DNA from 4 places in the Azoarcus sp. DN11 genome. Region 1 is predicted to be linked to each of the others. Evidence: predicted binding sites of a transcription regulator. Region 1 holds the regulator's gene; each other region holds the start of a gene.
The links. Region 1 encodes FNR, which switches genes on or off when oxygen is low (the NO sensors DNR and NnrR bind a similar motif). Its sites were predicted from a motif close to TTGANCTAGNTCAA; they were not measured.
Positions count from the first base shown of each region.

Region 2: a site for FNR is predicted at 2,424-2,437, ahead of CDA09_RS12590 (OmpW/AlkL family protein). Genes of this name have one in related genera too.
Region 3: a site for FNR is predicted at 1,902-1,915, ahead of CDA09_RS07310 (hemerythrin domain-containing protein). Genes of this name have one in related genera too.
Region 4: a site for FNR is predicted at 2,130-2,143, ahead of cobA (uroporphyrinogen-III C-methyltransferase). Genes of this name have one in related genera too.

Region 1 is NZ_CP021731.1:3,643,463-3,648,278, forward strand. It holds gene CDA09_RS16820 (sulfite exporter TauE/SafE family protein) at 1-424, opposite strand, end outside; gene hemN (oxygen-independent coproporphyrinogen III oxidase) at 553-1,944, opposite strand; gene fnr (fumarate/nitrate reduction transcriptional regulator Fnr) at 2,078-2,824, shown strand; gene CDA09_RS16835 (hemerythrin domain-containing protein) at 2,864-3,394, opposite strand; gene CDA09_RS16840 (SirB2 family protein) at 3,394-3,789, opposite strand; gene CDA09_RS16845 (NnrS family protein) at 3,793-4,816, opposite strand, start outside.
Region 2 is NZ_CP021731.1:2,744,889-2,749,704, reverse strand. It holds gene CDA09_RS12600 (hypothetical protein) at 1-383, opposite strand, end outside; one part of gene prfB (peptide chain release factor 2) at 406-1,428, opposite strand; one part of gene prfB (peptide chain release factor 2) at 1,430-1,510, opposite strand; gene CDA09_RS12590 (OmpW/AlkL family protein) at 1,652-2,329, opposite strand; gene recJ (single-stranded-DNA-specific exonuclease RecJ) at 2,504-4,195, opposite strand; gene CDA09_RS12580 (hypothetical protein) at 4,192-4,816, opposite strand, start outside.
Region 3 is NZ_CP021731.1:1,585,257-1,590,072, reverse strand. It holds gene CDA09_RS07315 (DUF748 domain-containing protein) at 1-1,666, opposite strand, end outside; gene CDA09_RS07310 (hemerythrin domain-containing protein) at 1,972-2,415, shown strand; gene CDA09_RS07305 (DUF2249 domain-containing protein) at 2,415-2,630, shown strand; gene CDA09_RS07300 (hypothetical protein) at 2,627-3,889, shown strand; gene CDA09_RS07295 (ferritin-like domain-containing protein) at 3,926-4,816, opposite strand, start outside.
Region 4 is NZ_CP021731.1:3,787,169-3,791,984, forward strand. It holds gene ahbB (siroheme decarboxylase subunit beta) at 1-424, opposite strand, end outside; gene CDA09_RS17530 (cytochrome D1 domain-containing protein) at 426-1,613, opposite strand; gene CDA09_RS17535 (c-type cytochrome) at 1,661-1,960, opposite strand; gene cobA (uroporphyrinogen-III C-methyltransferase) at 2,247-3,050, shown strand; gene CDA09_RS17545 (nitrite reductase) at 3,197-4,816, shown strand, end outside.

The sequences.
Region 1 (4,816 bases):
GCAGCCCGAGGGGCAAGGCGTGCCCCACCGAACGCGCCGGGATGAAACGCGCGGTGAAAGGCTGGACACGCTTCCACAGCACCAATCCGGCCCGCTCGACGGGCGCGAGCAGGCCCGTGAATCCCGTCAGGTACAGCCCCAGCGCGACGAGCATGAGGTTCGCCAGCACATACAAGGCCATCTGGACCGGAAGGACGTTGGAGAACAGCATGCCGACGGTCCCGAGGGCGCCGAGCAATCCCCCCAGGATCGTGTAAGTCGCGACCCGCCCGAGATTGTAGGCCAGGTGCACCGGCCACTGCCGCCCGGCGCGACCCGGCATGTTCACAGTCAGAGCGCCGACGATCCCGCCGCACATGCTGACGCAGTGTGTGCCGCCCAGAAGGCCGATCAGGAAGGCTGCGATGTAACCGGTTTCAGGCATGGCAAGGACAAAAGGGCGGGAAACTCACGCGGGCGGGACACGAAAGAAGAACGGGCGCCCGAGGACGCCCGCACTGTACCACCTTCTCCCGCCCCAGGCAGCCCGCGACAACGGGCCGCCGGCCGGACTCAGATGACCTTCGAATAACGCGCGCGCTCGCGGTCGGCGCGCAGGTAACGGTCGAAGACCATCGCGATGCCGCGCACCAGCAGGCGCCCCGGCGGCAGCACGCTGATCCACTTGTCGCTGACCTTCAGCAGGCCGGCCTCCTCCATCGCCTTGAGATCCTCGAGTTCGGCGGCGAAGTATTCGTCGAACTTGATCAGGTGCGCGATCTCGATCGAATCGATCGACAGCTCGAAATGGCACATCAGCGCCTGGATGATCGAACGACGCAGCAGGTCGTCGGCCGTCAGCTCGACGCCGCGCAGGACCGGCAGTTCGTCGCGATCGAGGGCGTCGTAGTACTCGTCGAGCGTCTTCACGTTCTGCGAGTACACCGGGCCGATCTTGCCGATCGCCGACACGCCGAAGGCCAGCAGGTCGCATTCGGCCTGCGTCGAATAGCCCTGGAAATTGCGGTGCAGGCGCCCCTGGCGCTGGGCGATCGTGAGCTCGTCGTCCGGCTTGGCAAAGTGGTCCATGCCGATATAGACGTAGCCCGCCTCCGTCAGCCGGCGGATCGCCATCTGCAGGATCTGCAGCTTGGTGTCCGAGGTCGGCATGTCGTTGATCGAGATACGGCGCTGCGGCTTGAACAGGCCCGGCAGGTGCGCGTAGCTGTACAGCGAGATGCGATCCGGCGACAGCTCCAGTACCTGCTCCAGCGTGCGGTTGAAGCTGATGATGTTCTGGCGCGGCAGGCCGTAGATCAGGTCCATGCTGATGGACTTGAAGCCGGTGGCGCGGGCCGACTCGATCACGAGCCTGGTTTCATCGAAGCTCTGGATGCGATTGACCGCTTCCTGCACGTCTTCGTTGAAGTCCTGCACGCCCACGCTCATGCGGTTGAAGCCGAGGTCGGCGAGCAGCTTCACGGTGTCGAAGTCGACCTTGCGCGGATCGACCTCGATCGAGTATTCGCCGTTCGGCACCAGCGTGAAGCGCTTGTGCACCGAATCCATGAGCTGGCGCAGCTCGTCATGCGACAGGAAGGTCGGCGTGCCGCCGCCGAGGTGAAGCTGCGTGACCTGGTGGCTACCGCCCAATGCGGCGGCCTGCATCCCGATTTCCTTATCGAGATACTTCAGGTACTTCGCCGAACGTGCATGATCTTTCGTGATGATCTTGTTGCACGCGCAGTAGTAGCAGATCGTGTTACAGAACGGGATGTGGAAGTATAATGAGAGCGGTTTGCTCACGCCCCCGACACCGCGTTGCGCCAGCCAGTCCCGCAATGCACGGGCATCGAACGCTTCGACGAAGCGGTCGGCCGTCGGGTAGGACGTGTAGCGCGGCCCATTGATGTCGAACCGGCGAATCAGCTGCTGGTCGAACACAAGATCTTTCTGACTGGTCATGGATGTTTCGCTTGAGTGCATTCCGTACGATCTCAAAAAGCCGCAGTTTTGTGGTTGACGTGGATCAACGGTCCATTCCGCCGGGCGCCTGCCACTTCTCGGTCGATGTAGAAGGAACAATATTATCGTGCAAATGAAGGCGACGGTGCCGATTACAGTCGCGAGCCTGAAGGTCGCATGCTCCCAGTGCAACCTGGTCGAACTGTGCCTGCCCTTCGGGATGTCGGAATCGGAAATCGACCGTCTCGACGAACTGGTCGGTGCGCGGCGCAAGATCAAGCGGCAGCAGCATCTGTATCGCGCGGGCGATCCGTTCGAGGCGATCTACGCGATCCGCGCAGGTTCGTTCAAGACCGACGTGCTACTCGAGGACGGGCGCGAACAGGTCACCGGCTTCCAGATGACCGGCGAAATGCTCGGTCTCGACGGCATCAGCACCGAAGCCCATTCCTGCAATGCGATCGCGCTCGAAGACAGCGAAGTCTGCGTGATCGCCTACAGCAAGCTCGAGGAACTGTCGCGCGTGGTCGAAGGCCTACAGCTCCAGTTCCACAAGGTCATGAGCCGCGAGATCGTGCGCGACCACGGCGTGATGACCCTCCTCGGCTCGATGCGCGCCGAAGAGCGCCTGGCGGCCTTCCTGCTCAACATGTCGCAGCGTTTCACGGCGCGCGGCTTCTCCCCCGCGGAATTCCACCTTCGCATGACCCGCGAGGAGATCGGCTCCTATCTGGGCCTCAAGCTCGAAACGGTGTCGCGGGCCTTCTCGAAGTTCCAGGACGAAGGCCTGATCGCGGTCCAGCAGAAGCACATCCGCATTCTCGACATCGTCGGCCTGAAGCGGCTGATCCAGCACCCGTCGCCGTCGCCCCGCCCCTGACCGGGGTGCGTGCCGTGCCGCCGATTGCGGCGCCCCGCCCTATTGGCGCCGCCGCGCAGTCATCGTTCCCGACAGCACCTCGATATCCTGCGCGCCGAGCACGCTGCGGGCGACGGGGAGCAATTCGCCTTCCTCCCGCGCGATGTGACGCCGGTAAGCGCCCGCGAATTCCTCCACCGCGGCCGGCGTCAGGTCGGCACTTTCTCCGCGCGCGATGCACTCGAGCCGCGCGCGCATCTGCGCCCAGCCCGCGAACAGCCGCTGGTGATCCGCCAGGATCCAGTCGATGAGCGTACCGAGCTCGCCCCGCCGGGCCTCATCGACGCGCTCGCGCAGGACGGGAAAGAGATCGTCCTCCTCGTCCTGGTGGTGCTTCACCGCGGCAACATCGAAGTAGCGCATCACGTTGGTCGCGGCCTGTTGCGCCTGGCGGTCGGGACCATGCTCGGGAAGCCAGGCCGCGAGCCGGGCCAGCGTGGCCAGTTGTGCCTGCAGGCGCTCATGGCAGGCTTCGAGCATCTCGAGCGGGGTTTCGAAACCCGGCGACGTGGGGATCAGCGAATCGGCCATCAAAACACTCCGGTAAGAGTCAGGAATCCGGCGGGGTTCTTGCTCAACGCCACCGAGACGATCCACGAGAAAGTGACGACGGCCGCGGCCAGCGCCAGCACGCGGGTCCGCATCGTGCGACCCCAGCGCAGCGCAGTCGCGCCGAGAAGGATGTAGACGACGAGACCGATGACCTTCGCGGTGACCCAGGGCACGACGAAGGGATACTGCCCGCTCATCACCGCAAGCGTGATCGCGCTCCCCAGGAATACCGTATCGATGATGTGCGGCAGGATGCGCGTCACACGATGATCGACGAGGGGACTCCGGAGCATCATCCATAGGCCCTGCAGCAGGAAGCCGCTGCCGCTCAGAACGGCACACGTGACGTGCAGGTGCTTGACCGTCAGGTACATGGATCACCCAGGGCGACCGTCGCTGCGCGGCCGCCAGTAGATTGGCAGGTAGCGTGTGGCCCAGGCGCCGAACACGCCCAGCCAGCCCAGGACGGCGAGCAGCATGACCGTGGCGGACCAGCCCGCGGGAACCACTTCAGCAAGGACCCGGATCACGACCACCAGTTCCAGCCCGAGGAACAGTCCCCAGGTCAGCCGGTCGGCGACGAGCTTGCGTCCGGAGTGGCCCAGGCTGACACGCGAGACCATCGCCAACAGGACGGATCCGAAGAAGCCGACGCCGATCGCATGCAGGGGCGCCAGCCCCAGGACCGCGTAACCCAGCAACGATGCGACGCCCTGGATGGAGAACAGCGTCAGCGCGATTCCGAGCCAGAGAAAGCCGATGTGCAGCATCCCCAGCAGCGGCACCTTCAGCGCCGGAACCGGCCTCCACTGCCGCGACAGCCACAGCGCGGCAAAGGCGGCGGGCGCATCGACCACCCAGCGCAGCGCCTGCAATCCCGCGACGTCCAGCACCGCATGCAGGGCGCTTCCGCCGACGACCAGGACCATGACCCACAGCGGGCGCACCATCACGTAGGCGGGGATCACGCCGCTCGAGAAGAACGGCACCATGCGATGACACACGCCGAAGAACACCGGCAGCAGTGAGCAGAACACAGCGACCTCGATCGCGACGCGCGCCCAGATCGGGTTGCCGCTCGCCGCAAAGCCGAGCCAGGCGAGGACGGCGGCCATTCCGGCGATCATCGCATAGCACACGAGACGGGCATGCAGGGCCTCCAGATCCCCGTGATGCGCGACCTGCCACAGGATGCGCTGCAGCCCGCCCCAGCCGACGAGTACCAGCATCAGCCCCAGGATGGCGATGCCGGGCACGAGCATGCCCGCGACAGTCAATGCCCATCCCGCCGCCAGCAGGCGCCACGCCCACAGCCAGCGCCCCGGCGCAATCTCGTCGTAGCCCTGCCAGCGCGGCATGGCGGTGAGAAGGAAGCCGAACATGAAGAACGGGAACACGCCG
Region 2 (4,816 bases), 900 kb from region 1:
TCGGCGTCCTCCTCGGCCGAGAAGCGCAGCAGCATCGCGATCGCGGCGACGGCGTTGCGGCCGAGGTCGGAAAGGTGGTACTGGCCGTCGTCCGCGTAGGCGAGGAGGGCGTTGTCGCGCAGGCGCTTGAGCACCGTCTCCAGCTTCACCGGATCCAGGAACGTGAAGCGCGCACGCAGCGCGTCCGGGGACCAGCGCGGCGCCTCCGATTCCTGGCCGATCTCGCGCAGCACCAGCAGGCGCAGCAGCACTTCCGCCTCGGAGCCGCGGAACAGCGTGATGAAGGCGTCGATCAGCGGGCGTGCCGCGGCGAGCGCGCCCAGTTCGGGCACGTCGTCCGCGGCGACGCCGGGTGCGAGGAAATCGGCGAGGTCGGGCGTCATTCAGGTCGTGCGGGAATGACGCTTACACGCCCTGCTTGAGGCTCGCCGCGATGAAGTCGTCGAGGTCGCCGTCGAGCACGGCCTGCGTGTTGCCGACTTCGTGATTGGTGCGCAGGTCCTTGATGCGCGACTGGTCCAGCACGTACGAGCGGATCTGGTGACCCCAGCCGATGTCGCTCTTCGAGTCCTCGAGCTTCTGCTGTTCGGCCTGGCGCTTGCGCAGTTCCAGTTCATACAGGCGGGCCTTCAGCATCGACATGGCCTCGGCCTTGTTCTTGTGCTGCGAGCGGTCGTTCTGGCACTGCACGACGACGCCGGTCGGCTCGTGCGTGATGCGCACCGCGGAGTCCGTCTTGTTGATGTGCTGGCCGCCCGCACCCGACGCACGGTAGGTGTCGATGCGCAGATCGGCGGGGTTGATGTCGATCTCGATCGAGTCGTCCACTTCGGGATACACGAACACCGACGAAAAGCTGGTGTGGCGCCGCGCGTTGGAGTCGAACGGACTCTTGCGCACGAGGCGATGGATGCCGGATTCGGTGCGCAGGAAGCCATAGGCGTAGTCGCCGCTGACCTTGATCGTCGCGCCCTTGATGCCGGCCACTTCGCCTTCGGACTCTTCCATCACCTCGACGTTGAAGCCCTTGCGCTCGCAGTAGCGCAGGTACATGCGCTCGAGCATGCCGGCCCAGTCCTGGGCCTCGGTGCCGCCGGCGCCGGCCTGGATTTCGATGAAGCAGGGGTTCGGGTCCATCGGATTGGAGAACATCCGGCGGAATTCGAGCGTGTGGACCTTGGCCTCCAGCGGCGCGAGATCGTCCTCGACCGCAGTGAGGGTGTCCTCGTCATCCTCGGCCTGGGCCAGTTCGAACAGGTCCTTCAGGTCGATGGACATCTGCTCGATGTCGCGCAGATTGACGACGATGTCCTCGAGCTGGCGCTTTTCCTTGCCTAGCTCCTGCGCCTTTTCGGCATTGTTCCAGACTGCCGGATCTTCCAGTGCGCGGGTTACTTCTTCGAGCTTCGACGCTTTCTCGTCGTAGTCAAAGATACCTCCGAAGTTCGCGACCGCGGGCCTGCAGGTCGTCGAGTTTCTGGGCGATGGCGTTGAGGCGTTCGGCTTCCATGGCAGGCTCCGGGCAAATCTGGAAAACCAATAAGTATACCCGGTTCGGGTCGCTTCGCGCGCTGACGAGGTCATCTTCGCGGCACTGAAAGCAGAACGGCGACCCGCAGATCGCCGTTCCGTGTGCCGGTGTGAGCCCTGGTCAGAATTTGTAGCCGATGCCGACCATGTAGACCCACGGATCGATATCGACATTGACCTTGACCTTGCCCAGCGCAGCATGGCGGGCCGTCGCCTCGCTGTCGATGTCGATCCGCCAGACCGCCGCATTCAGCACGATCCGATCGGTCAGCATGTAGTCGACGCCCGCCTGCAGCGCGAGGCCGAAGGAATGCTTGCGGTCCAGCTCGGAGAATCCCTGTGCCTTGCGTGCGCTCGTCAGGCTCTCATTGAAGAACGTCGTGTAGTTGATGCCGGCACCGATGTATGGCTGCCACTTCGAGCTGGCATCCATTGGGAAATACTGCACCGTCACCGTCGGCGGCAGTTGCTCGATCGTGGCGAGCTTGCCGTTGAGGCCGGCCGGGAGCCCGCCGACGCTGACGGAGTGCTTGAACGGAGTGGCGGCGAGAAGCTCGACGCCGACGTGATCCGTCAGCATGTAGCCAAAGGTCAGGCCGAGTTGCGTATCGTCGCTCACGTCCACCTTGGAGCCCGGGATCCTGCCGGTCGCGGTCGACGACACGTGCGACTCGCCGATTTCCGGATCGACCTTGGCCGCACCCGCGCGGACGATGAAGTCGCCTGCCTTGTAGGCGTGCGCAGCGGGACTGGCGACACCCAGCGCGAGCATGGAGGCGATGACAAGCGATTTCTTCATAACATACTCCCTTTGCATGACGTGATTGAATGTGGGCGATATTACCCACTTTTCTTTCGTGGATATGTGCGCCGCACAAATAAATCACTCATGTTTGACAAGGATCAAAAAACAGGCCCCGGGCGACATCCAGAGATGTCGGCCGGGGCCAGATTGCATTGGAAGACGCGGGATTCAGGCTGTCTCGAAGTGCTCCAGCATCAACTGAAGGCTCGTGACACCGTTGTATTCGTTTGGTGAAAGGCGGAAAGCTGCCCGGATTTGCGGTGGCGCACCATCGACACAATTGAAGCGTATGCCGTCGAAGCGGACGTTGTTCTTTGACAGTTGGAGCTTCAGGTGCTTGTCCTTGAGGAGGCGCTGATTATCGACCCGGAATACATCGTCGAACAGTGGCGCCGCGAAGCCCTGGCCCCAGATGTCCTGCTCGATCAGGCGCGCCGCCTCGAGACTCATGTATCCGGATTCGAGCGGGCCGTCGGTTTCGAGGGTGCGGGTCAGGTCCGACGGATCGACAAGCGACTGCACGACTTCCTCGAAGACGGACTGGAAGCGATCGTAGTCGCCCTCCAGGATCGTCAACCCTGCCGCCATGGCGTGCCCCCCGAAGCGCAGGATCAGGTCGGGATGCTGCTTGCTGACGAGGTCGAGCGCGTCACGAAGATGCAGGTTCGGGATGGAGCGGCCCGAACCCTTGAGCTGTCCTTCGTCCCCCCGCGCAAACGCGATCACCGGGCGGTGCAGCTTTTCCTTGATCCGCCCGGCCACGATGCCGATCACGCCCTGGTGCCAGTCGGGCTCGAACAGGCTGGCCGTTGCCGTGTTCCCCGGCTCGAAACCCGCCAGGCGGGCGAGGGCGGCTTCCTGCATGTCCTGCTCGATGCTGCGCCGTTCGCGGTTCAGCCGGTCGAGTTCCTGCGCGATGTTGAGCGCGCGCCCCATGTCGTCGGTGATGAGGCATTCGATACCGAGGCTCATGTCGGACAGGCGGCCGGCGGCGTTGAGCCGCGGACCGAGTCCGAACCCCATGTCGAAAGTGCTCGCCCGGGCGGCCTCGCGGGCGGCAACCGAAAACAGCGCGCGGACCCCCGGTTGCATGCGGTCCGCCCGCATCCGTGCGAGCCCCTGCGAAACGAGAATGCGGTTGTTGTGATCGAGCTTCACGACATCGGCCACCGTGCCGAGCGCGACGAGATCGAGCAGCTCACCCAGGTTCGGCTCCTGCCGGCCGGCAAACGCGCCGCGATCACGCAACTCGGCCCGCAGGGCGAGCATCGTGTAGAACATCACGCCGACGCCGGCCAGGGATTTGCTCGGGAAATCGCAACCGGGTTGGTTCGGGTTCACGATCACGTCGGCCTCCGGCAGCGTATCGCCGGGCAGGTGGTGGTCGGTGATCACCGTTGCCATGCCGTAGCTGCGGGCGGCCGCAACCCCTTCGACGCTCGCGATGCCGTTGTCGACGGTGATCAGGACGTCCGGCTCCATGCGCGCGGCGAGCTCGACGATGGCGGGTGTCAGCCCGTAACCGTATTCGAACCGATTCGGCACCAGGTAGCCGACGTCCGCGCCGAACGCCCGCAGCGCGCGCACGCCGACCGCGCAGGCAGTTGCACCGTCGCAGTCGTAGTCGGCGACGATCACCATGCGCGCGCCGGCTTCGATGGCATCCGCAAGCAGCTCGGCCGCTTCGCGCGCCCCCTTCAGCGCTGCGGGAGGGATGAGGGCCTTGAGTGAGTAGTCGAGCTCGTCGCGACGGGCAATCCCGCGCGCGGCGTAGATGCGGGCGAGAAGAGGATGCGTGCCGGCGTCGATCAGGCGCTGCACGGCTCGGGGCGGGACTGCCCGCGGCTGGATTCGGGTCATCGGGGGGCTGCCTGGGAGAATGGCTGGCGTTGGCCGCCGTCGGCCGCGGCAGTGAGTGCGAAGGATTTCAGCAGAAGGTCCAGGGAGAACGGCTTGCGCCAGAATTTCCAGGCGTCGGCCGTGCGCACGGTCAGTTCGAGGGTCCCGCGGTCGCCCGCTGCGGTAATACGAAGCTCTTTCAATCGCTTGCTTCGCAGCGCAGTCGCAAGCGGGGCGAACCAGGCGTGTTCGAGCTGCTCGAGGCGGCCTCTCCAGCTGTCGATGTCGAGATGCCGCGCGGGCAGAAGCAGATCCTCGAGCACGACGAGCGTGTCCTGCCCCAGCGCCTTGTCGCAATCCGGCGTGTCCGGCGTACAGCCCGCGGCGATGGCAAAGCCGCGCATCAGCGGATCGTCCGTCTGGATCGCACCGTGCGGGCGGGGGGTATTCGAAGGAGGCGTGCCGCCCCCCCAGAACCAGAGGCTGTTCACCGGCCGGTGTCCGGCCGCTTCGCGCGCCTGGTTCGCAGGATGGTTGTGCAGCACGATCTGCAGCTCGTTCAAAATCCGCTGCCACCGGCGCGCGTCCTCCCCCTCGGGCAGGAAATCACGCACGGGCCGGCCGACGACGTCGTGCAGCGGA
Region 3 (4,816 bases), 2.1 Mb from region 1:
CGTTCGACTCGATGCTGCCGACAGTTACCGCGCGGTCGGCCGGCACGACCTTGACGTCATTGACGGCAAAGCGCGCGAGCTTCGCGACGGGCTGCTTCTGCCCCTTGAGCGCAAGTTCGAAGTCGCGCAGCACGAGCGCTTCGGCGAGAAGGTCGATCTGCGGCGCGTCGCCGGACATCTTCACCTTGTACTGCACGGTGGCATCGACACGGCCGCCGCGGACGTCGCCGCCCGGCAGCTGCGCGGCGTAGTACGGCAGGTAGCGCGAAACGAGGACGTTCTCGGCGGCGATGCGCCCTTCGACTTCCAGCGGATTCAGGCGCAGGCGGTCACGATGGCTGCTCTTCTCGCCGGCGTCCGTGCCGAAGTCGAGGGCGAGTTCGGCGACCGCGTCCGGCGCGGTGCTGACGTTGCGGGCCTCGAACTGCAGGTCCTTGATCTCGGTGCGGAAAGGCTCGCCGCCGCTGTTCGGCCCGCCCGCGGCGCGGTCGTCGACGCGGATCGTCGCTCCGCTGATCTTTGCGTTATCGAGCGTGAACAGCAGCGGTTCGGCGGCCGGGGTAGCCGCTGCGGCCTGCCCCGTCGCCTCGGGCGTCTCCGCGGCGGGTTTGTCCGCGGCGGGAGGGGGAAGGATCTCCTGGAAGTTGAGGCGTCCGCTGGCCAGGCGGACGATGTCGACCGTCGGCTGGCTGATCTCGAGGCGGTCGAAATGGAGCTTGCGTGCAAGGGGCTGCACGTCGGCAAGGCCGAGCGAGAGCCTGGGAAGGTCGAGCAGCGGATTGCCGGCGGCGTCCTGCAGCTTGATCGAATCGAGCGCAACCGAACCTTTCAGCGCAACCTTCGGCATTTCGTCGGCGGCCTGCGAGAAGGCGAGTTCGATGTCCGTCGACACACGGCCTTCGGGCAGCCGGAACGCCGGCTTGAACGGCAGGTAGGCCACATAAGGCGTGAAGTCGAAGCCGTCGAGCTTGAGGTCGAGGACGGTGTCACGGTCGTTGGCGAAGGGACGGGTACGCCCGACCAGTTGCAGCGGATGGCCGTTGATCAGCGCGGAGACGACCGGCTCGGTGAAGAGTTCGACCTTGACCGGAAGGTTGGAGACGAAGGGCACGCCGATGGTGAGGTTGGTGATCTCGTTCCTGACGCCCACCGTACGGTCCTCGACGGTGACCGTGCCGTCGACCAGCTGGATGTTGTTGAGCGAGAACAGCGCCGGCTTGTCGTCCGGCGATTTCGGACGCGCTGCAAGCCGCTCCTGCACGTCGGTCCAGTTGTGGCGGGACTCGTCGAGCCGGACGAAATTGATGCGTGGCGCCTCGAGGCGGAGTTCGCGCAAGACCAGGGCGCCGCGGAAAATCGACTCGCTTTCGAGGTTGGCGTAAAGCGATGCAAACGAGAAGGCACCGGGTTGGCCATCGGCTTCGGCGATGCTGAATCCCTTTGCGGTCACGGACAGCGCGAAGGGGTTGATGTCGATGTCCTCGATGGTCACCTGGCGGCCGAGGATGTCGGACGCGATCTTCTGCCCGAAGTGGCGCACCAGCGGCGGCGCGACCAGGAATCCGAGCACGGCGATGACAAGGACGGTGCCGGCCAGCCACTTTGCCGGGCGCTTCAGCCGCGCAGGATCGAAACGGAACTTGCGAGCCAGCCCTTCAACGGACATGCAGTGCCTCCACGAGAATACCGGACGGGTGGGCGGACGTTTCACGCGCCCAATGACATCAATCTAGCAGGCCCGCGCGCGGGTGTGAATCTTGCGCGCGCGATCCTTGCCCGGTGCGCATTCTGGCCATGACATGCCTGTGTGGATGTTTCCGGCTGTAAATGCGTTTGCCATTGCACCGCGCGTGGATTCCCGATTCGGCCCCGCTCCTGAATTGATTGGATACACGAACGGTTTGATAAGCATCAAGGATCCCCCTTCGCGGATTGGGAGAATTGCAATCACCTAACCGGAGACCCGCGACCATGAGCCAGATCACTTCCCTGATGACCGACGACCACCGCAGCTGCGACCAGACCTTCGCCCGTGCCGAGACGGCTGCAGCCAAGGGCAAGTGGGACGAGGCAAGCGCAGCGTTCGAGCAGTTCGCGGCAGAAATGGAAAACCATTTCGATGCCGAGGAATCCCTGCTCTTCCCGAAGTTCGAAGCCGCCACCGGGATGACCGAAGGGCCGACAAAGGTGATGCGCGGCGAACATGCCGAGATGCGCAGCGCGCTCGCCCGCATGCGCGACGCACTCGCGAACAAGGACGGCGACGACTATGCCGGCGAATCGGAAACCTTGCTGATCCTGATGCAGCAGCACAACATGAAGGAGGAGAATATCCTTTATCCCATGTGCGACTCGCACCTTGGCGGCTCCGATGTCGCCGCCGGGCTGAGCGAGCGCCTTCACGCGAGGGCCTGATGAAAAAAGTCGTAGACGCGCGCGGTCTGGAACCACCGCAACCCTTCGAACTGGCGATGGATACGCTGGCGGACCTGCCCAAGGGCGAGAGCATGACCTTGTTGCTGGACCGCATGCCTTACCCGCTGTTCCGGATCCTGGACCGCGACGGCTACAAGTACGAGAACCGCATCCGTGACGACGGCGTCGTCGAAATCGACATCCTGAACCCATGATTCCCGACGGGCAGACCCTCAGCTACGACGCGGCGCCGGCTTTCTCGACGCCGCTGCGTTTCTTCCTGACCGCACCGATCTTCGGCGTGGCTGCCGGCGCAACGCTGCTCGCCGCACCGGAACTGCTCGATTCGCGCTGGACGCCGGGGGCGCTGGCGGTCACGCATCTGGTGACCGTGGGCTTCATGCTGACGGTGATGCTGGGGGCGATGTTCCAGGTGCTGCCGGTGGTGGCGGGCGCGGTGATTCCGCGCTCGGGCCCGATCGCGACCATCGTGCATCTGGCGATGACGATCGGGGCGCTGTGCCTCGCGTGGGGGCTCGGCAGCGGTTCCCACGGCTTTCTCATGCCGGCGACGGTGCTGCTGGGGGGCGGACTGGCCATCTTCGTCGCAGCGGCCTTCCTCGGGTTGCGGCGAATACCCGTCGCGCAGGCGACACCACGCGACATGCGCATCGCACTGCTCGGGTTCACGGTCGCGATCGCGCTGGGCATGGCGCTGGGGCTGACCCTGTCGCGCGGCCTCGCCCTGCCGCTGCTGGTGGTGCTGAAGCTGCATATCGGCTGGGCGCTGTTGGGCGGAGCCGGGGTGTTGCTCGCGGCGGCGAGCTGGGTGGTAGTGCCGATGTTCCAGATCACGCCGAACTACCCGGCGCCCCTGACGCGCTTCTGGGCGCTGGGCACAGGCGCCGTGCTGGTGCTGTGGAGCGCAACGGTGTACGGCGAACTGGGCGTCGCGGAGTTCGCGCTGTCGACCGCGCTCGCAGTGCTCTGCGTGGCGTTCGCGGTGAGCACCCTGAAGCTGCAGCGCCAGTCGCGCCGGTCGGTGCCGGACATGACGACACGGGCGTTCCAGCTGGGCATGGGCAGCTTCATCGCGGGACTCGCGTGTGTGCTGGTCGCACATCATTCGGACCACCAGGCCTGGCCCATCCTCGCGGGCATCCTGGTACTGCATGGCGGCTTCGTCAGCGTGATTGTCGGCATGCTCTACAAGATCGTGCCCTTCCTCGCGTGGCTGCACCTGACCCAGGACGTCGGCAAGGCGCCGAACATGAAGAAGCTGCAGCCCGACAAGCCGATCCGGCGTCACCTGGGCGTGCACGCGGCGGCGCTCGCGGCGCTGCTGCTCGCCGCGCTCGCCGGCAATCCCTGGCTGATCCGGCTTGCCGGCGCCCTCGTCACCGCCGAGTTCATCTTCCTCTTCGCGAATATCGTCAAGGTGCTCGGAAACTATCGCCGGGCGCACGCGGCCTGAGCGCCACCTCATTCGGTGGCGCGGGTGAATTGAAACTCAGGGCGCGCGTGCCGCGATCTGCCTGTTGTCGCTCAAGGCGACGAGAGTGGTTTCGGCCACGCCCGCGGGGTAATCGGCCGGCAGGGCCGGAGCCATCGCCTTGGCGAGCTCCATGCTCTCCCGCACGAGGCTCGCGATGAGCCGCCGGCTACCCACCATGTCGAGCGCCGGCGCACTGCCGAAGTTCAGCGGGTCGAAAGGCAGCCCGCCGCCGAGGATGGGCAGGTGCCGCCCGAGGCTCAACAGCGGCCCGGACATGTGCGCCAGAGCGAGGCTCCGTGGCATGTCGTCGCCGCTGCGGAAGTGCAGGTCGAGCAGCAGCAGTGCCGTCCAGTAGTGCAGGTCGGCGAGCCAAGCCAGGGCGCGCAGGTCCGGGTTCAGGATCTCGTTCTCATGCCCCACATAGGCCGTGGGGTTCACCGGCACCGCGTAGGCAGGATACGCGGGATCGGTCGGCGCCAGTTGCCAGGCGTCGCGATGGCCGTCGAAGGCCGGGTGGTGCGCCAGGAACACGTTCTTGAAGAAGATGAAATGCTCCTTCTCCCCCTCCGCCTTGATCGCTTCCAATTTGGCCAGCCAGGCGTCGAGTTTGGGCATGCCCGGACGGCGACTCACCTCCCCGACGAGGGCGATGAGCGCGTTGTAGAGGCTGCCCACGTGGTTGGGACGGCGCTTGGGGCCGATCATCGCCAGGACGCTGTCGGCGAATTGTGCGTCGGCAGGACTTCGGGGGCCATCGAAGAAGCCGATCGGGGCCTCGGCGTAGATGTACTTGGAAAGGCTCCGCGGGCTCAGCGGCTCGAGGTTGAACTCGAAGGGATAGATCTGGGGCTCGTACGGAAACTCTGCCGAAAGCAGGTTGGGGGCCGCCCCGAGGAGCACCAGCAG
Region 4 (4,816 bases), 140 kb from region 1:
CGATGCCGTCGACGATTTCGCGCAGACGCCCAGGGGACGCCGCCGTAACGACGAACCAGAGGTTGTAGGCGTGTTCGCGCTGGTAATTGTGATTGACTTCGGCGATCGCGCTCACGCGAGCGGCGATTTCCTCGAGTCGCTCTGCTGGCGCCGCAAGCGCTGCCAGCGCGCTGGCGCCAATGCGGCGCGGCGCGAACACGGCCCCGACGCGGCTGACGACGCCCGAGGCCTGCCAGGCCCGCAACGCATCCAGCACTTCGTCTTCGCGCAGCCCGCATTCGTCCGCGAGCGCCGCGAAGGGCCGGGAGACGAGCGGAAACCCGCGTTGGAAGTCGTTGAGGAGCCGAAAAGTGCGGGAACAGGCCGGGCCGCCGAAAGTCTGCGCTGCGCCTGACTCGAGCACGTGCGCGCCGTGACGGCCCATGTCAGAACCCCGTGCGGAACGCGCGGCTGGTAAAGAAGATCCCACTCGGACTCGCGACGGGGAGTTCCGCGAGCTTCCGGCGGCTGCGGGTGTCGTAGATCGCGACCTTGTTGTCGTCGCGCGCCGAGATCCACACCGCCTCGCCCCGGGGGGTGAATTCGAGGTGCAGGATCGCGCGGCCGGGCTGGAAGGTATCGACGAGCCGGTTCGTGAAGGTGTCGATCACCTGCATCCAGCCGTTGTCCGGGAAGGCGAAATTCACCCACACCTCGCGCCCGTCAGGCCGCGCCATCACGAACACGGGCTGGCTCTTCACCGGGATGCGCGCAACCTCCTTCCAGCTCCCCATTTCCACGACGAGCACCTCGTGGTGCCCGATGGCCGGCAGATAGACGCGCCCGGCCGCGACCGCCCAGCCGCGCAGGTGCGGCATCTTGTACACCGGCAACGCCTGCTCGCCGCGGCCGTATCCGGGCAGGATGGTGCGCACGCCCTCGCCCGGTTGCCACAGGTCGAGCATCGACAGGCCGTCCTCGCCGAACAGGCCGGCGATGTAATAGCGGCCATCCGGCGTGACGAGCGCATCGTAGGGCTGCTTGCCGGCCGGGTAGCGCTCGGTCTTCGGGTGCTTCGGGTCCGAGAGATCGGTGACGCGGATCTCGTTCGCGTCGAAAAGCGAATAGATGAAGCGGTTGCCGGGTAGATCGGCGAGGCCGACTACCTTTGAGCGCTTGCCCTCCGTGCCGTAGTCGGCCGGCACGTCGGCGACGAGTTCCAGCGTGTCGGCATCGAAGGCCTTGATCCCACCCGGTTCGTAGTTCTGCGCGACCACCAGGCGGCCATCCTGCGAGATCGCGCCGCCGATCGAGTTGCCCGCCTGCACGACGCGCCCGGCGACCGTCGCGGTCAGCAGGTCGACCTTGGTAAGCCCGCCGTCGCGCCCGAACACGTAGGCATATCGCCCGTCGCGCGAGAACACCACCGACGCGTGCGACAGGTCCCCGAGCCCCGACACCTGCGCGAGCGACTTGCGCCCGGAGGTCTCGATCACCTGCACTTGCCCCGTCGCACGCTCGATCACCACACCGAGGTCGCCGGTGCCGCGCAGCGGCGCCTGAGGCGTCGCACAGGCGGACAGGAGCAGCACAGCAACAATCCACCACATGTACTTCACGATCAGGTGCAGCATTTGACCCTCAACTCATATTCGAACTGCAAGGATGCCCGGGCGCCCGCTCAGCGCGCGGTGCCCGAATCCGCCGGGAAGCCCGCCTGCAGCCGTTCCACGATCCACGCCGCCTCATCGTCGGCGACGATACCGCGAAACGGCGGCATCGGTGTACCGGGGCGGCCGCCGAGAATGGTCGCGACGAGGCTGTCCCGCGGTTTGTCGCGCAAGGCGGCAACCGTCAGTGCCGGCCCCAGCCCGCCCTGCAATGTCAGTCCGTGGCATGAACCGCAATCCTGGCGCACCAGATGCACCAGTTCGCGCATGCGCTCGGGCTGCGGGGCTGCCTGCTGCGCACAGGCGGGCATTGCCGCAGCCAGCGCGACCGATGCCAGAAATATCGTCCGGAACACCCCGCTCGACACGCTTCGACCTCCTGAAGATTGGCTGGCCCGCCCCGCGCCGTTTCCCCGCTTTCAGGGAGATTGGCGGCCGACGCGGCAAGGCAAGTATCAATCGCACGGCATCCCGCGCTCCTTGATATCGGTTAATTTCCCGGACGCGGTGTAGGGATACAGTGTCGGCGCGATTCAGCTGTTTGCCATCGAGAACCTGCCGCGCAGGCGCGTCCGCGCGGCCCCTGGAGAGCCATCCATGAGCACGCACAAGGGTGTCGGCGGCCACGCCCCCCACTCCGTCGGCAAGGTCTACCTGGTGGGCGCGGGCCCCGGCGATCCGGACCTGCTCACGCTGCGGGCGGCACGCCTGATCGGGGACGCGAAGATCGTCGTCTACGACCATCTCGTCGGCAAAGGCGTCCTCGCGCTGGTCAATCACGGCGCACGCCTGATCTACGTCGGCAAGGAATCCGGCAACCACTCGCTGCCGCAGGACCAGATCAACGGCCTGCTCGTCGAACTCGCGCGCACCGGTCTCGACGTCGTGCGGCTCAAGGGCGGCGACCCCTTCATGTTCGGACGGGGCGGCGAGGAAATGGAGGAGCTCGTCGGCCAGGGCATCGCCTGCGAAGTCGTGCCGGGCATCACGGCCGCGTGCGGCATCTCCGCCTGTACGGGCATGCCGCTCACGCATCGCGACCACGCACGATCGGTGGTATTCACGACCGGTCATCTCAAGGATGGCAGCGTCAACCTCGACTGGCCCGCGCTCGCGCGGCCCAACCAGACGGTCGTGATCTACATGGGCCTGGGCGCGCTCGACATCATCTGCCGCGAGCTCATCGCCCACGGCCTGCCCGGCGACACACCCGCAGCCGTTGTCCACGCCGGCACGACAAGCCATCAGATCACCCTGACCGACCGCATCGACCGCCTTGCCGGATCGGTGAGACGCGCGGGAATCAAGTCGCCCGCACTCATCATGGTCGGCTCCGTCGTCTCGCTGCACAGTCTTCTCACGCAGGTTCCGCATCCCGACGAATTTGCGCTCACGGCATGACAAAACCCCTGGCCTGGTGACTTCGTCATAGACGTATTGGTTAAGCCCCCAATTTGATCAAGGTTAAGGATTTGCCCTCCGACAAGGATCAATCTCTGGCGCTGAAACGCTTTACCGCACGACATCTTTCAGAAGGGAGATCGCAAATGAGTAAGCAACGCAAATGGCTGTCCGGCGCAATCGTACTCGCCAGCCTGCCGCTGGCTATCGCGCAGGCCTTCGCCGAAGAACCCAAGCATATGGGCGAAGCTGAAGCGAAATACCAGGCCGGCGGTTCGCCGCTCGCCGACGCGGACTTGTACAAGGACAGCAATCCCGACGCTCCCAAGATGAGCAAGGCCGAATTCGACAAGGCCCGCAACATCTACTTCCAGCGCTGCGCCGGCTGCCACGGCGTACTGCGCAAGGGCGCCACCGGCAAGCCGCTCACCCCGGACATCACGCTCGCGCGCGGCACCGAATACCTCAAGGTCTTCATCAAGTACGGATCGCCGGCGGGCATGCCCAACTGGGGCACGTCGGGCGAACTCTCCGACGACGAGGTCGACCTGATGGCCCGCTATGTCCAGCAGACCGCCCCCACCCCGCCCGAATTCGGCATGGCGGACATGAAGCAGACATGGAAGGTCATCATCCCGCCGGAGAAGCGGCCGACGAAGAAGATGAACGACTTCAACATCTCCAACATCTTCTCGACCACGCTGCGCGACAGCGGCGAGGTCGCGCTGATCGACGGCGATACGAAGAAGATCATCAACATCGTCAAGACCGGCTACGCGGTGCACATCTCCCGCATTTCGGCCTCGGGTCGCTACCTGTTCGTGATTGGCCGCGACGCGCGCGTCAACATGATCGACCTGTGGATGGAGAAACCCGACAACGTCGCCGAAATCCGCATCGGGCTCGAAGCACGCTCGGTGGACACATCCAAGTACAAAGGCTACGAAGACAAGCTCGCGATCGCCGGCGCCTACTGGCCGCCCCAGTTCGTCATCATGAACGGCGACACGCTCGAACCGCTGAAGATCGTCTCCACCCGCGGCCTCACCGTCGACACGCAGGAGTATCACCCGGAGCCGCGCGTCGCCTCGATCGTCGCCTCGCACTTCAAGCCCGAGTTCGTCGTCAACGTGAAGGAAACGGGCAAGACGTTGATGGTCGATTACTCCGACATCACCAACCTGAAGATGACCGAGATCGGCTCCGCGCGCTTCCTGCACGACGGCGGCTGGGACCTGTCGAAGCGCTACTTCATGGTCGCCGCCAACCAGTCGAACAAGATCGCCGCGATCGACGCCAAGGAAGACAAGCTCGCCGGACTGATCGACGTCGGCAAGATCCCGCACCCGGGCCGCGGCGCCAACTTCGTGCATCCGAAGTACGGTCCGGTGTGGGCAACGGGCCACCTCGGCGACGATACGATCGCGCTGGTCGGCACCGATCCGAAGAATCACAAGCAATACGCGTGGAAGCTGGTCGAAAACCTCAAGAGCCAGGGTGGCGGCTCGCTGTTCATCAAGACCCACCCGAAATCGAACCACCTCTACGTCGACAACCCGCTCAATCCCGAATCCAAGGTCTCGCAATCGGTCGCCGTATATGACCTGAAGAACCTGCAGGCGGGCTACAAGGTTCTGCCGATCGGCGAATGGGCGGGTCTGAAAGACGAAGGCGCCAAGCGTGTCGTGCAACCCGAGTACAACAAGGACGGCAACGAGGTGTGGTTCTCGGTCTGGTCGGCGAAGGACAAGGAATCGGCAATCGTC